DNA from 3 places in the Sporolactobacillus sp. Y61 genome. Region 1 is predicted to be linked to each of the others. Evidence: predicted binding sites of a transcription regulator. Region 1 holds the regulator's gene; each other region holds the start of a gene.
What was found. The regulator NrdR, encoded in region 1, represses ribonucleotide reductase genes. The targets are predictions, from matches to a motif close to AACACNATATATNGTGTT.
Positions count from the first base shown of each region.

Region 2: nrdJ (ribonucleoside-triphosphate reductase, adenosylcobalamin-dependent) is a predicted target of NrdR. The motif match lies at 4,124-4,141, and genes of this name have one in related genera.
Region 3: nrdI (class Ib ribonucleoside-diphosphate reductase assembly flavoprotein NrdI) is a predicted target of NrdR. The motif match lies at 3,433-3,450, and genes of this name have one in related genera.

Region 1 is NZ_CP159510.1:2,872,075-2,880,296, reverse strand. Features, by position in the region: gene ABNN70_RS13810 (histidine kinase dimerization/phospho-acceptor domain-containing protein) at 1-677, shown strand, start outside; gene ABNN70_RS13805 (ATP-binding protein) at 674-907, shown strand; partial or broken gene polA (DNA polymerase I) at 990-3,619, shown strand; gene mutM (DNA-formamidopyrimidine glycosylase) at 3,718-4,557, shown strand; gene coaE (dephospho-CoA kinase) at 4,554-5,174, shown strand; gene nrdR (transcriptional regulator NrdR) at 5,246-5,734, shown strand; gene ABNN70_RS13780 (replication initiation and membrane attachment family protein) at 5,798-6,838, shown strand; gene ABNN70_RS13775 (DnaD domain protein) at 6,847-7,170, shown strand; gene dnaI (primosomal protein DnaI) at 7,194-8,126, shown strand.
Region 2 is NZ_CP159510.1:1,557,174-1,565,395, forward strand. Features, by position in the region: gene ABNN70_RS07455 (allantoinase) at 1-87, shown strand, start outside; gene ABNN70_RS07460 (DUF4430 domain-containing protein) at 907-1,164, opposite strand; gene ABNN70_RS07465 (ECF transporter S component) at 1,333-1,851, opposite strand; gene nrdJ (ribonucleoside-triphosphate reductase, adenosylcobalamin-dependent) at 1,863-4,091, opposite strand; gene ABNN70_RS07475 (TRAP transporter permease) at 4,723-6,825, opposite strand; gene ABNN70_RS07480 (DUF1850 domain-containing protein) at 6,822-7,334, opposite strand; gene ABNN70_RS07485 (TAXI family TRAP transporter solute-binding subunit) at 7,441-8,222, opposite strand, start outside.
Region 3 is NZ_CP159510.1:1,783,904-1,792,125, forward strand. Features, by position in the region: gene ABNN70_RS08435 (exopolyphosphatase) at 1-1,216, shown strand, start outside; gene ABNN70_RS08440 (RNA degradosome polyphosphate kinase) at 1,229-3,367, shown strand; gene nrdI (class Ib ribonucleoside-diphosphate reductase assembly flavoprotein NrdI) at 3,553-3,936, shown strand; gene nrdE (class 1b ribonucleoside-diphosphate reductase subunit alpha) at 3,899-6,004, shown strand; gene nrdF (class 1b ribonucleoside-diphosphate reductase subunit beta) at 6,035-7,015, shown strand; gene ABNN70_RS08460 (YpjP family protein) at 7,134-7,772, shown strand; gene ABNN70_RS08465 (GDSL-type esterase/lipase family protein) at 7,825-8,222, opposite strand, start outside.

The sequences.
Region 1 (8,222 bases):
CTGATTATCAGGAAGTCATTCCATATCCGGAAGTGAACGCCTTAATTCAGCAGGTGTTTAAGAGAAAAAAACGGTTAACGAAGCAACTGCAGCTCGCCATACATATCGAGCGGAAACATTTTGATGTGTCCTGTGCGCCCATTCTGGATAAACATCATCATGTTCGCGGGATTGTTGTGGTATTCCATGATATCACCGGGATTAAAAAACTGGAAAATATGCGTCGTGACTTTGTGGCCAATGTCTCCCACGAACTGAAAACGCCGATCACGTCTTTAATTGGTTTCGCTGAAACGCTGCTTGACGGGGCAAAAGATGATAAACAGATGGAAGAGCAATTCCTTAATATCATTTTGCAGGAGGGGCACCGGCTGCAGAGTCTGGTCAATGATCTTCTGGAACTGTCAAAAATAGAACGTGCACATTTTGTTATTGACTGGCAGACGGTCTCTCTTTCACAGGTGATGGATGCCGTTCTTCTGATGTTCCATGAAAAGGCTGAAAAGAAGCAATTGAAACTGATCCGTAAAGCGGGGCCGGAAGGATGGTCACTGGGAGATCCTTACCGCATCCGTCAGATTATGATCAATCTGATTAATAACGCCATTGCTTATACCCGGAGAACGGCAGTATTACCCTTTCGATTACTGAGTCGTCTCATTATGCAAAGTTTATGATCGCGGATACCGGAATGGGAATGACTAAGGATCAGATTCCGCGAATTTTCGAAAGGTTTTACCGCATTGATAAAGCGAGAAGCCGTGACTCCGGTGGCACAGGACTTGGACTCGCTATTGTCAAGCATCTGGTCGAAGCCCACGAAGGTCGCATCGATGTCGAAAGTGAACCGGGTAAGGGAACGACATTTACCATATCTTTCAAAAAGGCTCCCGCTCCGATTGGATAAAAAACGAATGTTGCTTTAAAATGATTAGAGAATATCCGATAAAGACAGGCCATTCGTTTTTCTAATGATCAGGAGGCGGGCTATGAAAAAACTTGTATTAATTGACGGCAACAATGTGGTTTACCGGGCTTTCTTCGCGCTTCCCCTGCTCAGTAATACCCAGGGGATGTATACGAATGCGATATATGGATTCACGATGATGCTTCTGAAGGTCATTGACGAGGAGAAGCCGACACATCTCCTCGTCGCGTTCGATGCCGGGAAAACGACGTTCAGGCATCAGACGTATGCGTCATATAAGGGCGGCCGGCAAAAAACACCTCCCGAGCTTTCTCAGCAGTTCCCTTTTGTCTATGATCTTCTGGACAAGATGGGGATCAAACGCTACGAACTGGATAATTATGAGGCGGATGATATTGTCGGCACCCTGTCAAAGCAGGCGGCCGGACAGGGTTATGAGGTCCGGATTGTCACCGGGGATAAGGATTATCTGCAGCTTGTCGGCAATCATATCCATGTCTCGCTGATCAAAAAGGGCATTACCGATACGGTCGATTACGATCATGCAGGGGTGATGAAACGGTATGGTATTGGGCCGGAAGCCGTCATTGATCTCAAAGGTCTCATGGGAGATGCTTCCGACAATATCCCGGGCGTGCCCGGAGTCGGTGAAAAAACAGCAATAAAGCTTCTGAGTCAGTTTGGTTCGGTGGAAGGAGTTTATAAACGGATTGATGAAGTGTCCGGGAAGAAACTCAAAGAAAATCTGATCAATAATCAGGAACAGGCGAAGATGAGTAAGAGCATTGCTACGATCGATCGGGAAGCGCCGGTTACGGTGACGCCGGATGCCTGTACCTATGCGCATAAAGTGACGCCGGAAATGATTGACCTGTTTAAGGAATTTGGTTTCCAGTCACTTATTGAGCGATTGGCCCCCGATGAAGCACAGTCTTCTTTTGATTCCTCTGAAGCCATTCAGGTGGAGCCAATCGACCGGTTTACGCGTGATCAGCTTGGCTCACCGAGTGCCCTTATCGTTGAAATGCTTGAGGAAAACTACCACTATGGGACAATTATCGGTTTTGCTGTTTCTAATACTCAGGGGACCTGGTTCATTAAAACAGACCAGGCGCTTAAAGACGATACGTTCAGGGCCTGGCTCTCTGATGACAGCAGAAAGAAAGTGCTTTTAGACAGTAAGCAGGCTGAGGTGGCTCTGAAATGGCGGAATATAGATCTGCGCGGTATCGATTTTGATGTCAGTCTGGCCGCTTATCTGATTGATCCCGCTGAAGCTGGGCAGGGATTTACAAGACTTGCCCGGAAGCATGGTATGAACTATATTGAACCGGACGATTTAGTTTATGGAAAAGGAGCGAAACAAAAGATTCCTGAGGATGATCGGCTTGCACGTCATCTCGGGAATAAAGCTGCTGCTCTTCTGAAATTGAAACCCCTGTTAATTGAGGAACTGAAAAAGAATAAACAGGATAAACTGCTTTTTGATCTCGAAATGCCTCTTGCGCGTGTGCTGGCAAAAATGGAATTTACCGGTGTCAGAACGAGTGCACAGACGCTTGAAGATATGGGGAAGGAACTCGATCAGACACTGGCGGTTATCGAAAAGGACATCTATCAGATGGCCGGATTGAAGTTTAATATCAATTCTCCGAAACAGCTGGGAGAGATCCTTTTTGAAAAGCTTGGTTTGCCGGCCATTAAGAAAACAAAAACAGGCTATTCAACAGCCGCTGATGTTCTGGAAAAACTGCGCGGACGGCATGAAATTATCGACAGGATTCTTGATTTCCGCCAGCTTGTCAAATTAAAATCCACTTATGTCGAGGGCTTGCTCAAAGTGATTAACCCGGATACGGGAAAGATTCATACCCGTTACAATCAGGCCCTGACACAGACCGGCAGACTCAGCTCCACTGATCCGAATTTGCAGAACATTCCGATCCGGCTGGAAGAAGGTCGGAAGATCCGTAAAGCTTTTTTACCGGCTGAGAAGGGCTGGCAGATGTTCTCGGCGGATTATTCTCAAATAGAACTGCGTGTTCTCGCACATATTGCTGATGATGATCATTTGAAACAGGCCTTTATCGATGGACTGGATATCCATACCAAAACAGCGATGGATGTTTTCGGCGTGGATCGTGAGAACGTCACACCGCTGATGCGGCGGCATGCCAAGGCTGTAAATTTCGGTATTATTTACGGGATCAGTGATTATGGACTCTCGCAGAACATCGGCATTACACGGAAACAGGCAGGAAAGTTTATTGAAAAATATCTCGAAAGTTATCCGGAGTTCAGCGTTATATGAAAGAAATTGTCGAAAGCGCAAGAAGAAATGGTTATGTGACGACATTACTCAATCGGAGACGCTATCTTCCTGATATCCGAAGCAGAAATTTTAACAGGCGCAGTTTTGCAGAAAGAACCGCAATGAATACACCGATTCAGGGCAGTGCGGCCGACATCATCAAGCAGGCGATGATCAATATGGACCAGCGTCTTGAAGCATTGCATCTTCAATCGCGTATGCTTCTCCAGGTGCACGACGAACTTATTTTCGAAGTTCCTGAGGAGGAGCTTGAAACTATGAAACAGGTTGTTCCTGAGATTATGGAGCATGCCATTGAACTGACTGTACCCCTGAAAGTAGAATGCGCCTGCGGTCCGACATGGTATGATGCCAAATAACGGGTACAGGTCATTCTTTGCGGGAAAAAGATAAGAAAAACGAAGCTGGCCATTCTGCAACCGGCCAGCCGTTTTTTAACATACAGAGGGGAAATATTATGCCTGAGTTACCTGAGGTAGAGACGGTGAAAAGGACATTAAATCAGCTTGTCATCGGGAAGACGGTGAAAAGTGTCGAAGTACGCTGGAAGAAAATCATTCGCAGACCGGAAGATACGGACGCATTTTGCCGTTTGTTGCGCGGACAGACTATTCATCATGTTGGTCGAAGAGGAAAATTTCTGCTGATCTATTTTGACCGGTATGTACTGATTTCTCATCTGCGCATGGAAGGAAGATACAGGCTGGATCCGGAATCTGAACCGGTTGATCAATATACGCATGTCATCTTCCACTTTACCGATCGGACGGCACTCCGTTACCGGGATGTCCGTAAATTTGGGACGATGCACTTATTTAAAAAAGGAGAGGAGTGGAATCAGCTTCCACTGAATAAGCTCGGCCCGGAACCCTTCTCCCCGTCGTTTACAGCCGATACTCTGGCTGCGGCCTGTCGAAAAACATCAAGACCGGTTAAACCTTTTCTTCTTGATCAGTCAATCGTCGTCGGACTGGGGAATATTTACGTAGATGAGGCCCTGTTCCGGGCAGGAATTCATCCTCTGAGTCCGGCATCTTTCCTGACGAAGCGTGATATTTCCAGACTCTTCAGGGCTATCGTTGGTACTTTGAAAGCAGCGATAAAAATGGGTGGAACCAGTATCCGGACATTTGTAAACAGCCGGGGAGAAATGGGCTTTTTCCAGCAGAAACTGCAGGTTTACGGACGCGCCGGAGAGCCTTGTCTAAACTGCGGAACTCTGATTGAAAAAATAAAAGTTGACGGGCGGGGTACACACTTCTGTCCATCCTGCCAGAGAAGAAGGCGCGCCAGATGATCATCATTGGGCTCACAGGAGGAATCGCCAGCGGGAAAAGCACCCTGTCCGCCTGGCTGAATCGGCATCATTATCCGCTGATCGATGCGGACCGGATTTCCCGTGAGGTTGTCGAGCCGGGGAGTGGTGCACTGAAGCAAATTGCGGATGCTTTCGGCCCGCATATCCTGCACAAGGATGGTTCTCTTGACCGGCAGGCGCTTGGCAGGATTATTTTTACAGATAAGGAGAAACGGCGAAGGCTGAATGAAATGCTGCATCCCCTGATTCGTGCGCGTATGAGGAAAGAAATTTCCACCTTCAGGAAGCTCGGCGCACCGGTCGTTTTTCTCGATGTCCCGCTGCTTTTTGAAGGCGGTCTGGATCACTGGGCGGATAAGACGATCGTTGTCACGGTGAACCGGGAAAATCAGTTGCACAGACTGATGACGAGAAACGGATTAAGTCGATCGCAGGCAGAAACACGTATAGCAGCTCAGATGTCTCTTAAGGAGAAAGAGCGAAAAGCGAGCGCTGTGATCGATAATAATGGGTCTATCCGGCAGACAGAAGAACAAATGGCGGCCCTGCTTAAACTCTGGGGCATCTCCTGCTGCCCGGATAACCGGAGAATTTAGCCAGACCTTTTCATACGTGACCGTGTAGGATAAAATGAAAGTAATATATACCACAAATAAGAGGTGGGAAAATGCGCTGTCCAAGCTGCAGAAAAGATGGGACAAAAGTGCTGGACTCTCGTCCTGTTAACAGCGGACGGGCTATTCGGAGACGTAGAGAATGTGAATTCTGTCATTATCGTTTCACAACTTTTGAGAAGGTTGAAGAAATGCCGCTTGTCGTTGTCAAAAAGGGAGACAACCGGGAAGCATTCAGCAGAGATAAAATTCTGCGCGGTCTGATTAAAGCCTGTGAAAAAAGGCCGGTGCCGCTTGAGCAGCTTGAGGATCTGGCAAACAGTGTTGAAAAAAAGCTGCGCGACCAGGGGCGTTCAGAGGTCAACAGCCATGAAATCGGTGAACTGGTGATGAATGAACTGGCAAAAGTAGATGAAGTGGCTTATGTCCGTTTTGCATCCGTTTATCGTCAGTTTAAAGATATTAATGTTTTTGCACGCGAGATACAGGAACTGAAAGATCAGCTGGAAAAAGAAAAAGGCAGCAAATCAGATCACTCCTGAAAGTGTGTCAGGCTCTCCGTCGTTTCCGCTGATTGACAAAGGATGAGGGGAGGATGCAGTGCAATGCTGCAATCATGGAAAGAAATTTTGCCCGGCGATCATTATGCGGTCCGATCAGTCGGGATTCTTCATTTCTATGACCAGAAAATTATTACGAGTTTGTATCAGCCGCTGGTTGGAATTGAAGCCACAAGCCTGTATTTTACCCTCTGGCAGGAGCTGGATGCGTCTGTACAGGGGATTCTGTCCACTCATCACCATCTGATGAGTGTGATGAATCTGTCACTTGATCGGATCCTTAAGGCAAGAAAGAAACTGGAGGCTGTCGGACTGATGCAGACGTTAAAGAAAAAGCAGTCCGACCCGGGCCTGTTTCTATACCGGCTTTTTCCTCCAATGACACCCGCCCGTTTTTTTCATGATGATCTTCTGAGTGTGTTTCTCTATCATCAGATCGGGTCGCGTGATTTTAAAAAGCTGGCGCAGCTTTTCGAAGTGAAAACCATTCGCATGGACGAGTTCCAGGATCTTTCGGCAGCATTCGATGATGTTTTCGAATCCCTTCCTTCGGGGGAGGTTTCTGAGGAAAAAGCAGCAACACCTGATGGGACATCCTGGGAAGGACGTGCGGAATCGGGGCAGATTCATCTGCGCAAACCATTCAATTTTCAAGAACTGAGAGGTTACCTTTCCGATGCTATACTTACTGAGGATGCGCTGACCGATGAAGTCAAGGCAGCCGTTGAAAAACTGGCATTTGTCTATCAGACAACGCCTTTTGATATGAGCCGGGCAATTGAATCGGCCTCACTACATACCGGTATCGTTGATATCGAGATGCTCCGGAAAGAGGTCAGAGACTTCTACAAACTGGAACATGGTCCGGAAGAAATGCCTGCCCTGTACGATCGGACCCAGCCGTCATCACATAGTGAAATGAAAGGTAAAGAACCACGTAATGAGAAAGAACAGCTGATCGCCTGGTACGAAACCAATTCGCCTTACCAGCTGCTTGAACAGCTTGGGTATGGCAGTCGTCCGGCGGCGCCGGACCTCAGACTGGTTGAGAATCTGATGTTCGACACGAAACTGCCCCCGGTGTAATTAATGTATTGATTGATTATGTGGCGAAAGTCAACGATAATAATTTAAATAAATCTTTTGTCGAAAAAATAGCCGCCCAATGGTCCCGGGCAAATGTCCGGACAGTTCGTGAGGCGATGTTTGTGGCAAGAGAGGAGAAAAGAAAACGGGATGATCAGAAACAGTCTCCAGTTAAAAAGACGAACCGTCCGCGCCGGACAGCCGAGCGTGTGCATCATGAGGTTGTCCCGGAATGGATGAAAGGGAAAAATCATGAAACAAAGGACAAAGTCTCTGAAGAAGAAGCCAGAAAAAGAGCCAAATGGCTGGAAGATTACCTGAACAGCATCTGAAGCTATTTGCCGGGAGTGGGAAAATGGAGCCGATCAAATCACTGATGAAAGGTCTCATAGGCCAGCAGGAACTTCAACGTCGTACGGAAAAAATAAGAAAAATGCTAATAGAAAACCCGAAAATCCGGTCATTTATGGACCAAAATCCACAAATTGACCAGGAAAAATGGACCAGACATCTGCCCGAACTGTATCAGTTTGTCGAGGAATGGCAACATTGTGCCCATTGTCCGGGCCTTGAGCAATGTCCCAATATGATGAAGGGATTTCGCCCGGAACTGATTAATGATCATGGCGATCCGGCTTTGACTTTCAAAGCCTGTCCTCTGCTTCGTGAAGATCAGAACAGGCGTCGTCAAAGCAGGTTGATTCGCAGTTACTATGTGCCCAAAGAAATACTGAGCGCAACATTTAAAACCATTGACAAAAATGAAGTGGGGCGTCAGGAAGCGCTGAAAGCGGCTGGTGATTTTGTCCGTGATTATCTTAAAGATCCGGAAACAGCCAAGGGGCTGTATCTATGCGGTGAATTTGGAGTTGGAAAGACCTATCTGATGGGGGCAATTATGAATAGTCTTGCTCAGAAACGTCATGTCGCCTCTCTGATCATTTATGTCCCTGATTTCTTCAGAGAAATTAAGGGCGCCATTCAGGATAATACCGTTGATTCCAAACTGGATGTGCTGAAAAAAACGCCCGTTCTGATTCTGGATGATATTGGTGCAGAGACGATGACACCCTGGGTACGTGATGAGGTGCTGGGCAGTGTCCTTCAATATCGCATGATGGAGCATCTGCCCACTCTGTACACCTCTAATTTTAACTATGATGAGCTGGAAAACCACTTTTCCTATTCTCAGAAAAGCGGGATAGAAAATGTCAAAGCCAAACGAGTGATGGAACGTATTCGACATTTTACTAAATTGATTCAGATGGATGGCAAAAATCGAAGATAAATCAGTGCGGCAAGGGTTGCCGCTTTTTTTTTCCCGCATGAACGGGCAGGTCCACCTCCGGGTCATGCGGGTAAACGAATTGGCCGGGCCGGGGAT
Region 2 (8,222 bases), 1.3 Mb from region 1:
GGCCGGGTTGTCTTCCGAAACGGTAAGATCAGTCAGGCGGCAAAGGGCCAGTGGATTCGCCCGTCTGTGCTGCACCCTGTCAGGTAACCAAAAATCAGACCTGGTTTCGGGAAAATGTCCTGGATCATGACGGAGTAAAAATGAACCATCATCATCTCGTCAAGTCAATGAATGGAGTCCTGGTCGCAAAGGTCAGGACTTTTTTGTTAGATAAATTCACACAGATACGTCGTATTTAGTTAATATGTTGCAAAGGCGAGCGGCACATTGGAATGGGGGAGGGTACGCAGTGAAAATGTGACAACGCAGGCACAGACTTCTCCATTGGACCGCTGATTAAGGGAAGAGTCGGCCTGCACGACCCGGTGATAGCTGCACAGTTCCCGGGGCGCAGAGATCTGCCTGAAAAAGATATATCAGCCAAGTTCCGGATATATCAGCCGACTCTTGGATTTTATCAGCCGCTTCTGACCATATTTCAGCCGACTTTCGGTTTATATCAGCGGCTCCAGAAATATATCAGCCGGTCCCAGGTTCATCAGCCAATCCTGAGCATATTTCAGCCGCAATCCGGATTATATCAGCGGCTCCAGAAATATATCAGCCAGGCACGGATTTATCAGCCGCGTCTGACCATATTTCAGCCGCCTTTCGGGATTTATCAGCGGCTCAGTAAATATATCAGCCGGGTTCCGGATATATCAGCCGACCCAGAACATATTTCAGCCGCAATCCAGATTATATCAGCCGCTCCGTAAATATTTCAGCCAGACCGTCGGCTTCAACACCTTTTTTCAATTAAAGAACTTTATTTGTACTGTCCAATTCAAAGTCAAGAAAAGAGAGACTGATGAAGTCTCTCTTTTCCCGTTCTATGTGATATAGCCTCTTGCATTTCAATGACCGTTAAAAATGACTGTAGTGCCAGTTAATTCGGTCATTTTTGTGGAGGGTAAATGCGCCGGCACCGACGTCCGGCTGTTTCCCGTTCACTGTAAACAGCCATCCGGCATTTTTTGCCGCTTTCTTATGATTCAAGCTGGTCACATAAACCATTTTTCCTTTACCGCTGCTGCTCATTTCGATATGCTTTGCTTCAGTAAACTTTTGCAGTGCTGTAAAAACTGTTTCATCTTCCGATAGTGTGATTTTTCCCTTTTGCACACCTGCATCGGAACCGTCATCAATACTGATGAATACGGCACTCTTCTCCGCCGGGGATCCGATACGGTTTTCGGAGCGGTCTTTTGTCCGGTCAGAAATCCGGCCCCAAATAAAAGAAGGGCGGCAATAAGATAAATGATGATTCGATAGAATGATTTCACAACAACTTCACCTCCCAGGATACCTGCCAGACTCGCCGGCTTTTATTTTTTCGGCTTCACGCCCGAATATCCTGAACAGAAGAGGTGAAAACAGGCCGAAAATCAGATTTCCTGCCGCATGGAAGCTGTCAAACCACAGGCCGCTGATCCACAGACTGATCACGGTCAGGACAGAAGCAGAAAATGCGAAATAGGACAGGGCCATAATGAGGCCGAATAAAAAGGCGGAAAGAATCAGCCATAAAAAATAGATCCAGTGTTTCTTCGGAAGCCATGCCGACAGCAGGCCGATCAGTCCCCATGCGGCAAGATGAAAGGGGGTCCAGTATCCGAAACCGAGAAACAGATCGGAAACCAGAGCAGTCAGCATGCCTTCTGCACACCCCATTTTCCAGCCGAAAAACCATCCGGTCAGAATGATAATCAGCGTTGCCGGCTGCGCATTAAAGCCATGAATCATCAGCCGTCCGGCAACAGCGGCAGCGGTCAGGAGAGCCAGCAGTGTGATTTTACGAATGTCCGGCATGATGAACACGATTATTTAATCGGGCAGGCGCCGGTTGCACAGTCACTCTGGTCAACTAATTCAAGGTCTTTTTCTGACTGATTGCTGTTTAAGGATTGATAGATGGTTTTGACATCACCGGTAATCCCTGACTTGATTTCACGGTATCTGTCCTTACTGATCGGTTCCTTTGGCGCTTGTGCGAATCCGTGTCCACTGTAAGGCAGCAGCGAGGTGGACTTGCAAGCTTTCCGGTATTGGCGGAGCAGTCCGGCAATCTTTCCGGCTTCATCTTTGTGGAACGTAATGGTGCAGCTGACCGAGTTATCAGCCCAGTACGTCTGAAGAAAAAGCTGGGTTGCAAACTGTTCGTCAATAGATACATCATTGGCGGAGACGAACCGATCATATTCAGCACCGCCGGCTTTGACCGGGAATTCGGCAACCATCGTATTTTCAGAGTAGACGTCTTTTTCAACCTTATAGCCGGCTTTACGCAGTGCAGGCAGCAGAGGGTCACTGTCCTGGAAACGAATGCGCTGAATCAGATATTTATCGAAACTGAAGTGCATGCCTTCAGAAATCCCGGCGAGCTTGGAGACCGTTCCGGAAGGTTTGACGGTTGTATGCTTGATAGACGGCCGGCAGCTGAGTTCTTCTGAATAGGCCTGATCAGCAGCGACGGTGGACTGGTAAAAGGCATCAAAAATTCGGGCGGCTTCTTTGTTAAAGACCGGTTTCCGGTAAGTCTCTCCGGTTTCCGAATCACGGATGTTTCTGAACCCGGTCACCAGACGTTCACCGAAACGCTTCAGGACCCAATCCTGAATACCACTCATTGATATGCCGATCCGGCGATTCTTCCGGATAATCGCTCTGGAGCAGGCCCAGTCATAGTGTGAAAAGGTGACGCGTTTTGCATAGCGGACGGCAAGACGAAGCACCTCATCCATTGCCCAGCCCTGGTGTTCTGCAATTTCCGGAAAGACTTCAAACAGATTGCAGGGTTCTCCGTTACAGAGTGAGATTTCCCCGCACGGATTGGTTCCTTCAGCCTCGCCGTCAATCCCGGGCTGCCGGCCGTCCGCCAGCCGTCCGTAGTTACGGATCATATCCATATTCACGACGCCCGGCTCGCCATTATCGGCGATGGCACGCGCAACCTTGCTGTAATGGGTGAATTCAGGCGTGACGAGGACACTGTTATTGGATGCCCAGCGGTGATCCATTAATTGCTTCTGATCCTGTTTCATGGTGATGAAGTCCTGATCATCCGGATCGCCGAGTGCAATTTCGGCGCTTCTGCGGACGTTACCGGCGACGACATTTTTACCGATTAAGTTGCAAATATCCGTGCAGTCAACGGAGGTGAGCGGTCTGCCGCTGGCCTGATTCAGCACCTGGTTGACGGCGCCAAGCATCTCAATAAACGGCACCGGTCCGGCGGCTACCCCACCGAAGCCATGTATTCTTTTCCCTTTTTCACGAATTTTGCTGACGTCGATGGCCAGATGACCGCCGTTTTTTATGATCGATGAGAAGTGAGCGTCAATGAGCAGGGCACAGGACTCTACCCAGCCTTCGCGGGTATCCGGTGTCTGATAAGTCATCACGGCTGAAGGATCGTGATGCTTTTTCCAGTCCTCGGCATCCACGGCCCCGGCCTCAACCGCTGCGGCGTAATCTCCGTTCTTTTTACTGATTAAGATATCCAGATCCACCTGGCGATCTGCCGGCGGGATCTGGCTGATGTTTTTCCGGGAAACGGAGAATCCGACACCGCCGCCCTTCATCAGTTCATCAAAAAGGAAGGAGAAGGGCATCGAAACGGCCGGCTGGTCTTTTTTCAGATAGAAGGGCACGATATGGCTGTCCCCATATGCCTGCGGCCGTATCGCAATGAACCAGCAGTTATTCAGCGCATCGCCGACCCGCTTCTGGTAGTCTGTACCGGAAATCCACAGGTTACGCCCGGATGGCGTTGAGGCCAGACCGTAAATCAGTTTAAACAGGTGCTTTGCTTCCTGATTGAGCAGGCGTACGGTATCGGGTGTTGCTGTCCCGTTCTGCAGACGCGGATCGAGATTGATGTTGCCTTCAACCACACGCTTGACCGTTTCGTCCCATTCTTCAAACCGGTTCAGCCGGTCAATCCAGCGCGCATAGGTCCTTTTATACGTGACCCATCCGAGTTCTCCCCAGTGCGGATGAACGGTTGATTTTATTTTCCTGATATAGTCGTCAGATAATTTAATGTTCATAAACGGATACCTCCAGTAAGTTACCTGATTATAATACCATATATTGTGCCGCAGTCAAAGGAGTGATCTATATGTGGTATCACGACGGCCCGGACGAAAAATGGCTCTGCAGCGCAGATTTGGGGGGACAGGCAGCAGAATCCGTAAGAAGGAATTTTTTTTATGTCATGCAATCTTCAATTTTAACAGATTGAAGCGGCCGCCTGGAGTCAGAACGGTGTCCATTCTGATCATCCAGCCGGCGCGTTTGATCATGAAGCAGTCTAATGGAATCAGAACGGTGCGCCCATTCAGATCCGAATTTAAGAAACATGAGTATTTATTTTACTCAGGAGAGCGGGACCTGCATGCCGAAAAAAACATTCCAGAGCTGCAGCTGACAAAAGGCAGGCAGAAACTGAGCCCCTCTTGAACAGATGACTAAAAATGGAAAAATGTTGAATTGGGGAGAGGAGCACGTATCCCGCTTCTAAGCTTTCCGGTTGACCCTTTCCGGCCGGCAGATTGGATGGCCCTTCAGCAGGCAAAAAGACCAGCCACCCCCAGGTATGCGCTGCATGCGTAAGGGCACGCTGACCGGCACCTGCTTTCGGCGCTGCCTTTTTCGCCTCGTAACTCAGCGAAAACAAAATCATCCCCCGGCCTGTTCCGTCTGAGGAGCGGAGCGCCTGATCAGATATTGGCCAAGGATAAGGAGAACGAATACCACAGCGCCGGCCAGGCTGATCACGATATTTGGATGGATGAGCGCGATGCCTCCGCCGACGGAAATGAGGCGCTCGATCCAATACAGCCGGCGGTACCAGTACCCGATCAGACCAACTCCGAGGGCAATCATGCCGGCGACCGCTGTAGTCAGGATCCAGGCCAAATACGGATAACTGTCGACATTCATTAAAAGCAGCTGCGGTTCAAGCACGAACATATAAGGAATGATGAAGGCAGCGATGGCGAGTTTCGTTGAAATGACGCCCGTCTGCAGTGGCCGACCTCCTGATATCCCGGCAGCCGCAAATGCGGCCAGCGCGACCGGCGGCGTGATATCTGCGACAATGCCGAAGTAGAAAACAAACATGTGAGCCGGCAGGTCGCTGACGCCAAGCAGGATGATGGCCGGAGCGGCGATTGTCGATGTGATAATATAGTTTGCCGTTGTCGGGGAGCCCATGCCAAGGATGATCGACGCGATCATTGTAAAGAAAAGGGTCAGCAGCAGTTTTTCATCCGCAAGGTCGATCAGTCCGTTGGCGAGTTTCAGACCGAGGCCGGTTTTCGTGACCACCGCGACGATGATTCCCGCGGCAGCGGTTGCGGACACAACGCTGAGTGCGGTTCGTGCGCCGTCTGCGAGCGCTTCGAGCGTTTCCTTAAAATTATCGTCGAAAAAGTAGCTGGCGATGACCGTGACGAGGGCGGCGCAAATCAGCGCGGTTCCGATTGAAAAACGGCCCGAAACGCTGCTGTAGATCAGATAAAGGACGAAAACAAGACCGAAGATAACGGTATATAAGTGGCGATATCTTTCCTTTCTTAACAGGCCGACCAGAATACAGGTCAGAATGCCGTAGACGGCCGCGCGCATGATACTGAGCCCCGAACTTAAATAAAAGATCATGGCGACAATCGGGATGAGCAGGTACAGTTTGCTCAAGACGTCTTTTGCCCTGGGCAATTCTTCTCTGGTCAGTCCCCGTAAACCTGTTCTTTTCGCTTCAAAGTGTGTCATGATCCAGATCCCGAGAAAATAGAGCAGGGCGGGGATAAGAGCTGCTTTGGCGATGGTCCAGTAATCAATACCAATGAATTCAACCATCAGAAAAGCAGCGGCGCCCATGATCGGAGGCATCAGCTGGCCGCCGGTTGACGAAGCCGCTTCGACTGCACCGGAAAAGTTTCTGTTGTAGCCGAGCCGGTTCATCATCGGGATGGTGAAGGCGCCCGAAGTGACGACGTTGGCGACTGAGCTCCCGCTGACGGTCCCCTGAAGGGCACTGGAGAAAACGGCGACTTTGGCCGGTCCGCCGACCCTTTTTCCGGCTATCAGCAGCGCCAGATCGTTGAAATAGTTGCCGACGCCGGTTTTGATCAGGAACGAACCAAATAACAGGAAGAGAAAAATGAACGTCGAGGATACGGCAAGCGGTGTGCCGAGAATGCCCTCGGTCGTAAAAAACATGGATTGAACGAGACTGTCCAGGTTAACGCCGCGGTGAATGAAAAAGCCCGGCATAAACCGCCCATAATAGGCGTAGGCGAGAAAAGCAACGGCGATTAACGCAAGTGGCAGACCGACCGTCCTTCTTGTCGCTTCAAGAACGAGCAGAACGGCAGCGGCACCGACTATGAAGTCTGTTGAGGTGATCTGACCGGCCTGGCTGACAATTTGTGTGTACATCAACGGCCAGTAAGCTCCGACGGCAAATCCGGCAAGCGAAAAGAGATAATCATACCAGGCGATACGCCGGCTTTTTCGTTTTCGCTTCGATGCCGGGAAGAGTAAAAAAATCAGGCCGAGACCGAACCCAAGATGAATCGATCGATGAATCTGGGCCGGAAACTGGTGGACAGTGGCGGTAAACAGCTGGTAAAGGGAAAAAGCAAGAAGAATGAAGAAAAGAATGCCGGCCATCTTTCCGCCTGACGGCCTGAGGCGGGATTCTTTATCATATTTTTCCAGAAGTGCCTGCTGGTTTTCTGCTGAAGTGCGATTCTTTCGGTCGATTTTGTGGATCAAGTCAGCTTTCCTCCCCGCCATAAGCTCCAGTAACTGATTTTTTTATATGTGATCAGAATATTTTTTCCGGGCCCAAAATTATTTTTTAATGAATAGGTCTTTCCCTGATAGATCATCCGATGGTTGGCCACGATCGCGCCGATTGTCAGGTTCAGCCCGTGATAGGCCCCCTTCAGATTTTGTATCCTGTACTTTCCGTTTTTTACCGAAAAGGATTCCCCGTCGCCGGCATTTGCCGGCATGCCGACCGCGGTATCGGAATACGTGAGCTGAAAAGGATAAATTTTGCCTTCTTTCAGCACATATTCTTCACAGACATCGGATAAATGTACGGAATGGGTGAACACAATCTGAAAATGGTCCTTCTCGTCGACCGGAAGACTGGCGAGCAGCCGATGGGTTTCGGGATCTTCGAAAATGAGGGCGGGACGATTTGGGTAAAACAAAAACATCAGTACAGACCCCGTCATAACGATGACAATGGATATATAGCTTATTCTGCGCGTCATTTCATCCCTCTGAAAAAAGGCCGGAAACCGAGCTCCCGACCTGAGTGTGTCATCTGAAAGTGACAGGCTGGCTGCCGTCAGCAAAGGGCGATGCGGTTAAACCGGGTTACTTCTTTATGCCCTTTTCATCAAAATATTTCTTTGCGCCCGGATGCAGCTCGATACCCACACCGTTCAAAGCCGTATCAGCCGAAATATCTTCTTTTTTCTGATGGCCGATAGCGTCGGTATGCTCAAAGATGGCTTTCGTGATGTTGTAGACGAGATCTTTATCCATTCCTTCCGTTGTCACAAGCATGGATTGAACGGCAACGGTCTTCACGTCTCCCTTGAGACCATACGTTCCCTTTGGAATTGTGAATTCAGAATAGTAGGGGAGTTCTTCCTTTAATTCGGCGATTTTGTTTTCATCCAGGCTGACGATAGAGATGTCCGTGCTTGCCGCCAGGCTTTCGACCGCTCCTGTCGGCGTTCCGGCCGTAATGATCGCTGCATCGATGGTGCCGTCCTGCATGCCTGAAGTCGATTCGCCGAAGTCGAGATTCTGCGCGTCGATATCATCCATGGACATGCCGTAAAGAGCCAGGATGTCCTCGGCACTCGCATAGGTTCCCGCTCCAGGGGCACCGACCGACACTTTTTTGCCTGCCAGATCTTCAACCGTCCGGATCCCGCTTTTGGCGGTGGCAACGATTTGAATTGTTTCCGGATAGAGGGCGCCGATCGCCCGAATGCTGTCAATCGGCTTTCCCTCAAACATCTGCTTTCCGTCCACTGCGTAGGAAGCGATGTCCGTCTGCGTGAAGGCAATCAGGTCGTCTTTGCCGTCTTTCAGCTTGTTCATATTTTCTACAGAAGCACCGGTAGACGTCGCTGTAGCCTCGACCT
Region 3 (8,222 bases), 1.1 Mb from region 1:
AGGACTTAATCTTGAATGGCTGTCAAATGCGGAAGAACGCTATCTGCATAATCAGGCGGTTTCATATAAAACAGAAGGATTCAGTAAACTGATTGAGGAAGGGACCATGCTGATTGACATCGGCTCCGGGAGTATGCAATTGACCGTCTATAATAACGGGCAATTTATTTTTTCCAGAAACATCAAACTGGGACCGCTCCGTATCCGCGAAATGCTTGGCAATCTTGAAGGGCAGACGGGTAATTATGTAGATATCATGGAAGATTATATTATGAGCAAGATTAACGGGTATCAGCAGTTTGCACCGAAGAATGTCCGTTACGAACATTTTGTTCTTGTCGGAACGGATCTCCTCGCATTTAAAAGAGCATTTTTGAAAACAAGCAGCGATAAAATCAACAGAGAACGTTTTAATGAACTCTATCGCCATATTTTGAATATGCCGGTTCAGGTTCTTGCCCGGCAATACCGGGTACCTTATGACTCTGCCAATCAGCTTCTTCCTTCTGCCATGATACTGAAAATCATGCTGGAGATGACCGGCGCAAAGAGTATTCTGCTTTCTGAAGCAGATCTGGCAGACGGGCTCCTGATCCATAATGAACTGGAACATAACAAAAGGAGATTTAATCATTCTTTCACAGAGGATATTATCGGGTCAGCACGCAATATTGCGGCAAGATATAATTGTGATGCGCAGCATATTGCTACGGTCGAGAAGTTTGCGCTGCATTTATTTGATCGTCTGAAGCCGCTTCACGGGCTGGATAAAAGGTGCCGTCTTTTGCTGCAGCTGGCAGCGATTCTCCAGGATGCCGGAAGCTTCATCGATATGAATGCGCATTATATTCATTCTTACTACATCATCCAATCATCGGAAATCATTGGCGTATCAGACAGAGAACGGGATATTATTGCCTGTATTGCACGTTATCACAGTGTAGAAACTCCGGTGAAAGGGTCTGCAGCATTCAGTATACTTGATCCGGACAGCAGACTGATTGTAGCCAAGCTTGCCGCTATTCTGCGTCTTGCGGATGCCCTTGATGACAGCCGCCAGCAGAAGGTCCGACGTATCACGGTTTCTCTTAAACACGACCAGGTGGTTATTACTGCGGCAGCCGAAGATGACTTATCCCTTGAACATTTGACATTTGGGGAAAAATCTGGATATTTTGAAGAAGTTTACGGATTGAAACCGATATTAAAAGGATGAGGGGATTCAATCATGGATCAATACGGGAAAACAGAATATTTTACAAATCGTGAATTAAGCTGGCTGCAATTTAATGAGCGTGTACTGGAAGAGTCGCGTGATAAAGATAACCCGTTGTTTGAACGCGTCAAATTTCTTTCGATCACGGCCAGTAATCTGGATGAATTTTTCATGGTTCGCGTGGCCTCACTCAGTGACATGGTTAACGTCGGTTATGAAAAGGCGGATCCCGCCGGTCTGAAACCGGACAGGCAGCTTTCACTGATCAGTGAAGCGGCACACAAAATGATTGGACAGCAGTACACCACTTATAACCGCATCCTGAAAAAACTGCTGAGTGAGCAGAACATCCGGATCTATGAGCTTGCGGAACTCAGTGAAAAACAGCTCGATTATACAGATCACTATTTCAGCCGGGAAGTATACCCTGTATTAACGCCGATGGCGGTGGATTCTTCGCGCCCTTTCCCGCTTATTTTAAATAAAAGCATCAACATTGCCGCATTGATCCATAAAAAAGGGAGCGGCACCAGACACCTTGAATTTGTGACCGTTCAGGTACCCAATGTCCTTTCCCGCGTGATCCGGGTTCCGGATGAGGCGGGCCGCGTCAGTTTTGTCCTGCTTGAAAATGTCATTCGCCGTCACCTGGGAGACTTATTTATTGGCTATGATATTGATGAAGCGTCATGCTATCGGGTGATGCGTGATATGGATCTGGAAGTCGATGAGGAAGATACGGAAGACCTCCTGAAAGAAATTGAGAAACAGCTTCGTCTTCGACAGCGCGGTAACGTGATTCACCTGGATGTCGAAGCCGGGATCAGTGATCGATTGATTCATAAACTGATCAATCGTCTTTCGGTGAGTGCCGACAACGTCTATCGCGTCAATGGACCGATTGATCTGACTTTTCTCTCGAAGATGATTGATACACTTGATGATAACGAGAATCTGCGTTTTCCGGTTCATCACCCGTTCGTTCATTATGAACTGATGGAACATTCTATTTTCGATACCATGCGAAAACATGATATCTTTCTGCACCATCCTTATGATTCATTCGAACCGGTGATTGAGCTGATCAGGCAGGCGTCCAGCGATAAAAGTGTACTTGCGATAAAAATGACCCTTTACCGTGTATCCGGAAATTCACCGATTATCCGTTATCTCGAAAAAGCGGCGGAAAACGGGAAACAGGTCACCGTTCTGGTTGAGCTCAAAGCACGGTTTGATGAAGAAAACAACATCAACTGGGCACAAAAGCTGGAGAAAACCGGATGCCATGTCATATACGGGCTTGTCGGGCTGAAAACGCATTGTAAGATGGCTCTGATTGTCCGACGGGAGACAAACGGTATCAAGCGTTACATGCATTTTGGAACGGGTAATTACAATGATATTACTGCAAAGTTTTATACGGATATGGGTCTGCTTACAAGTAATGAGCAGATGGGTATTGATGCCTCGAATGTTTTCAATATGCTGTCCGGTTACTCTGAGCCGCCTTATTTTCACAAACTGGTCATGGCGCCGCTCTGGCTGAGAAACACGTTACTTGATCTGATCGAACGCGAGACGGAAAACGCGCGGGCGGGGAAACCGGCCTTCATCCATGCAAAAATGAATTCTCTTTCCGATGACGGGATGATAAAGGCACTCTATAAAGCATCTGCAGCAGGCGTAAAGATTAAACTGATTGTCCGCGGAATTTGCTGCCTCAGGACGGGGATACCCGGAATCAGTGAGCATATCGAGGTTCATTCCATCGTCGGGCGCTATCTGGAGCACAGCCGGATATATATTTTTGGAAATGGCGGCGAAGAGAAAGTTTTTCTGGCCAGTGCAGATCTGATGCCGCGCAATCTGAACAGACGCGTTGAACTGATGTTCCCGATAGAAGATGAAAAGATACGGGCACAGATTATTGAGATTTTCCGGATTATGATGAACGATAATGTGAAAACCCGGGTGCTTGGCCGTGACGGAAAATACAGAAAGAAGGACCGGAGAGGGAAAACAGCAATGAATGCACAGGAGTATTTTGCACGTGAAGCGGAGAAGCGTTCCATCACCCGCCATAAGTCCATCCATGAACAGCGTACCTTTACGCCGATCGTCGGAAAAGAGAATCCGGAGGAGCAGAAATAATGCGCTCCGCTTATCTCCCGTGTTTCCCTGATTCGCCTGCCAGAACAAGAGCTGACTGCTTGCCACTTACTATATATTGTGGTAAATTAATGATTACAGGCTATATGTAGTACTATCCGAGTAAAATGAACATAATTTGGAAAACAGTCTGAACAGGCTTTTTTCTTTTTTCAGGGGGGATTCCGGTGCTCATATTATATGAAAGTATGACCGGAAATGTCAGACGTTTTTTAAGTAAAACGGGGCTTTCATTTCAGCCCATCAGTCAAACAGATACAGTCGATCAGCCGTTCATCCTGGTGACCAACACCATTGGGTTCGGCGATGCCCCTGAGTGCGTCAAACATTTTCTGGCGCGAAACGGGCGTTATCTGAGGGCAGTAGCAGCGAGCGGCAATCGGAACTGGGGCAGAAATTTTGCCCATGCCGCTGATGTAATTGCAGAGACCTGCCATGTCCCGGTATTATACAAATTTGAGCTGGGCGGAACAGCAGAAGACGTTGTGAATTTTCGGGAAAGGGTGAGGGCATTTGTTGAACGAAGCGACCAGGCAGAAGTCATACATTGAGCTGAATAATGAGGTGCTCACACGTGGAAAAGAGGGCTTCTATCAGCTGGAAAAAGATCAGGAGGCTATTCAGGCTTTTTTGGAAGAAGTACGTGCAAAGACCGTCCGGTTCGACAGTATTTTAGACCGACTGCATAACCTGGTTGATCATCATTACTATTATGATGTATTCAGTGAGTATGATGAAAGGGCAATAGAATCCCTGCACCGGATGGCGGCGGATTATAACTTCACATTTAAGTCCTTTATGGCTGCAAGTAAATTTTATCGTGACTATGCGATGAAAACCAATGATAAATCTCACTATCTGGAAAACTATGATGAACGCGTGTCTATTGTCTCACTCTTTCTTGCACATGGTGATTTTGATAAAGCGCTGCGGCTGATGCATGCCATGATGGAGCAACGTTACCAGCCGGCGACTCCGACTTTCCTGAATGCAGGCAAAGCCAGACGCGGTGAAATGGTGTCCTGCTTTCTGATTGAAGCCGATGATTCTCTGAATTCAATCAACTACATAGAAAGTACATCCCAGCAGCTGTCGAAAATTGGCGGAGGGGTGGCCCTTAATCTTTCGAAAATACGCGCCCGCGGTGAAGCGATTAAAGGCGTTGAAGGGGTGGCAAAGGGTGTTGTGCCGGTTGCACGGAAACTGCAGCTTGGTTTTTCCTATGCCGATCAGCTCGGCCAGAGACCGGGTGCCGGTGCCGCTTATCTGAATATTTTCCACTGGGATGCACCAGAATTTCTGGATACTAAGAAGGAGAATGCGGACGAAGATATTCGGCTGTCAACGCTCTCCATCGGACTGATCGTACCGGGAAAATTTTTCGAACTGGCTGAAGAGGGAAAGCCCTTCTTCATGTTCGCTCCTTATACCGTATATAAAGCTTATGGCAAACACCTGGATGATATGAACATGGATGAAATGTATGATCAGCTGGTTGCTGATCCGTCGGTGAAAAAGAAGAGTGCCGATGCACGTGAATTTCTCAATCTGATTGCCCAGATGCAGATGCAGTCCGGCTATCCCTATATTTTTTATAAGGACAACGCCAATAAAAATCATCCGCTGCACCGGCTCGGAAATATCAAAATGTCTAATTTATGTACAGAGATTTTCCAGCTGCAGGAAACGTCAACAATCAATGATTATGATGTACCTGATCTGATCCGCCGTGATGTCTCATGTATTCTGGGTTCACTTAATATCGTCAACGTGATGGAAAGTGGCAAAATCCGTGATTCTGTCCATGCGGGCATCGAGGCACTGACCCAGGTCAGCGATATGACCCACATTGCCAATGCTCCCGGAGTACGCCTTGCAAATCAGGAACTGCATTCCGTCGGCCTGGGTGCAATGAATCTGAATGGTTACCTCGCAAAGAACCAGATCGCCTATGAATCGGAAGAGGCCCGGGATTTCGCTCGTACCTTTTTCTCGCTGGTCAATTATTATTCGATTGAAAAATCGATGCTGATTGCCCGGGAGCGCGGGGAAACATTTAAGGGGTTTGAAAAGTCCGACTATGCGGATGGCTCTTACTTCAAAAAGTACGAACAGGAGTATTTTGGTCCGCGGACAGAACGTGCAGCCGAACTGTTTCAGGCGATTCACATTCCAACAACGGAAGAATGGGCGCATCTGAAAGAAAAGGTGATGAAATTCGGGTTATATAATGCCTATCGTCTTGCGATCGCACCGACACAGTCCATCAGTTATGTTCAGAATGCAACCAGTTCGGTCATGCCTGTTGTCAATGTCATTGAGCGGCGCAAATACGGTAACAGCGAAACCATCTATCCCATGCCCTTCCTGTCCCCGCAGACGATGTGGTACTTTAAATCGGCGTATCAGACGAATCAGTACCGGGTCATTGATATGATTGCCGAAATCCAGCGACATGTGGATCAGGGCGTGTCGACCATTCTGTATGTTGACAGCATGACCAGCACGAGACAGCTGGCACGGCTTTATGTCTATGCCCATAAAAAAGGATTGAAATCACTGTATTACACGCGGACACAGCTGCTGTCGCCGGAAGAATGCACAGCCTGCGCCGTATGATACGATCAAGCATGTAAGGACGGTTGGAAAATGAAAGCTATAAACTGGAACAACAGTGATAACCAGATTGCAAAGATATACTGGAAGCAAAATATCAATCAGTTCTGGACAGAAGAGGCCTTCAAGGTTTCACGGGATCTGCCCGACTGGGGCCGGATGACTGAGGCAGAACGGCGTACCTATGTCGAAGTCCTGTCCGGGCTGACAGGGCTTGATCGTGAACAGGGGGATAACGGCATGCCCCTGATCTCGATTCATCATGATAATATGCATGAGCAGGCTGTGTTTGCCTGGATGGGGATGATGGAACATATCCATGCAAAATCTTATTCCCATATTTTTTCAACGCTCATACCATCGAAGAAAACCAATTATTATCTGGGTGAATGGGTAGATCGGCAGCCGGAACTTCAGGCAAAGTATCAGGCGATTGCCTTCTGGTATAACCAGCTTTATGATCGGCGGGAAAATGTGACGCCGTTTAAACGGTATATGGCCATGACCGCATCCGTTTTCCTTGAAAGCTTTTCCTTTTACAGTGGCTTCTTCTATCCGGTTTACCTGTCCGGACAGGGGCGGATGATTGCCAGCGGTGAGATCATCCGGAAAATCATTCAGGATGAATCGATTCACGGGAGTTTTACCGGAATGGTCGCCCAGAGGCTTTACCAGGAGGATCTGTCGGACAGTGAAAGAGTGAAGGCGGATCATGAATCTTTTAAACTCCTTGACCATTTGCTTGATATCGAGAAGAGATACACGCAAAAGATCTATGCGGATGTCGGTCTGGTGAAAGAAGTGAACGATTACGTCCTGTATAATGCCAACCGGGCACTGCAGAATCTGGGCCGGGACGATAAATACGAACATGATCCGGTCAGCCAGATTGTGCTGAACGGGATTGATACCGGTACGATCAATCATGATTTCTTCTCAACAAAAGGAGATTATGTTGTTCCGCTGAATATCGAACCCTTAACTGACGACGATTTTAAATTTGATAATGTGTAACTCCTGACAGCCTGTGATCCTCTTCGCAGGCTGTTTTTTCGAAAGAAGGACTGATGTTTCGGAGCGCTGCGAATGATATAATAAGAGTACAGATGACGGAGAGCCGGGAGGGGATTTTTTGATTCCAAAATTCATGAGAAAAACACTAATTGGAATAGTCGCTGTACTGACATTTGGCGCCATTGTCCCCACTTTTCCGGCGAATTATCTTGATAAACAAAGTGATAAGCAAAATATCCAGAGCACGAAAGGTCAGAAAACAGATCTTCCAGCTTATGTAGAGACGCAGGAAGCAAGCAGGAGAACAGGCTGGAGTGCCGCAGTTCCTGACAATGAGCCGGTGGAGAAACTGATCAGTGCCTTTTCGTCCTATGCGCTCCTGGAAGTCAGGTATCAGGGCCTGCATAAATTTGGTCGGCGGATCACAGAGAAAATGGGTTATCAGTATGCTACTGAAGTGGCTCCTGCATTTGCAGCCGTCATACGGGAGCTAAGTCGCGGCCATGATTCAGAGTGGGTCCGCAGTCTTGCCGTAACGCACTCTGCTGCACCGGGACTGGGTGAACGAATTTTGCACATTTACAATACGGATTCTGGAAAAAATGTACTCAAACTGCACGTCCGCCGGGATCACCCGCCGCTTGACGGTTACTGGTTTGATTTTCATTATCATTCTGCGCGGGATGGTTTTCAGGCACATCATGAATTGAAGAAAATATACTGGGGGAAAAATATACCACCTAAATGGCGGGCATAGCCGTCAAACAGCCGGGCTGATGGAGTTCCGGCTGAATGTATAGATAAAAAAATCAGTTCTCTGGCAGCTTACCGGTATGTTCGGAACCGGATCTCTGGTAAGGGTCGAACCCCAGTTCAGCAACAACCTGCGTCATGAGGCGGTAGCCGGCCGGATTGGGATGCAAATGATCGAAACTGAGCAGATAAGGCTCATAGCCGGTGAAAGCCTGATAGATATCCGCCGTGCGGACAAAAGGAAAGCGTTCGAGAGCAGACAGGCCCTGATTGTACTGTTCAATCCAGAGGCTCGAGCCGGGAACATGAAATAAAGGGTTGTAAAGGTTAAGGACCCGGATCATGAGAGGTCCGGTCTGATGAATATCCAGAATAGCTGACAGGATTCGTTCCATTTGATCCAGACATTTACGGACTGCTGTTCTCGCTATGCTGTCATCACCGGTTTTCAGCC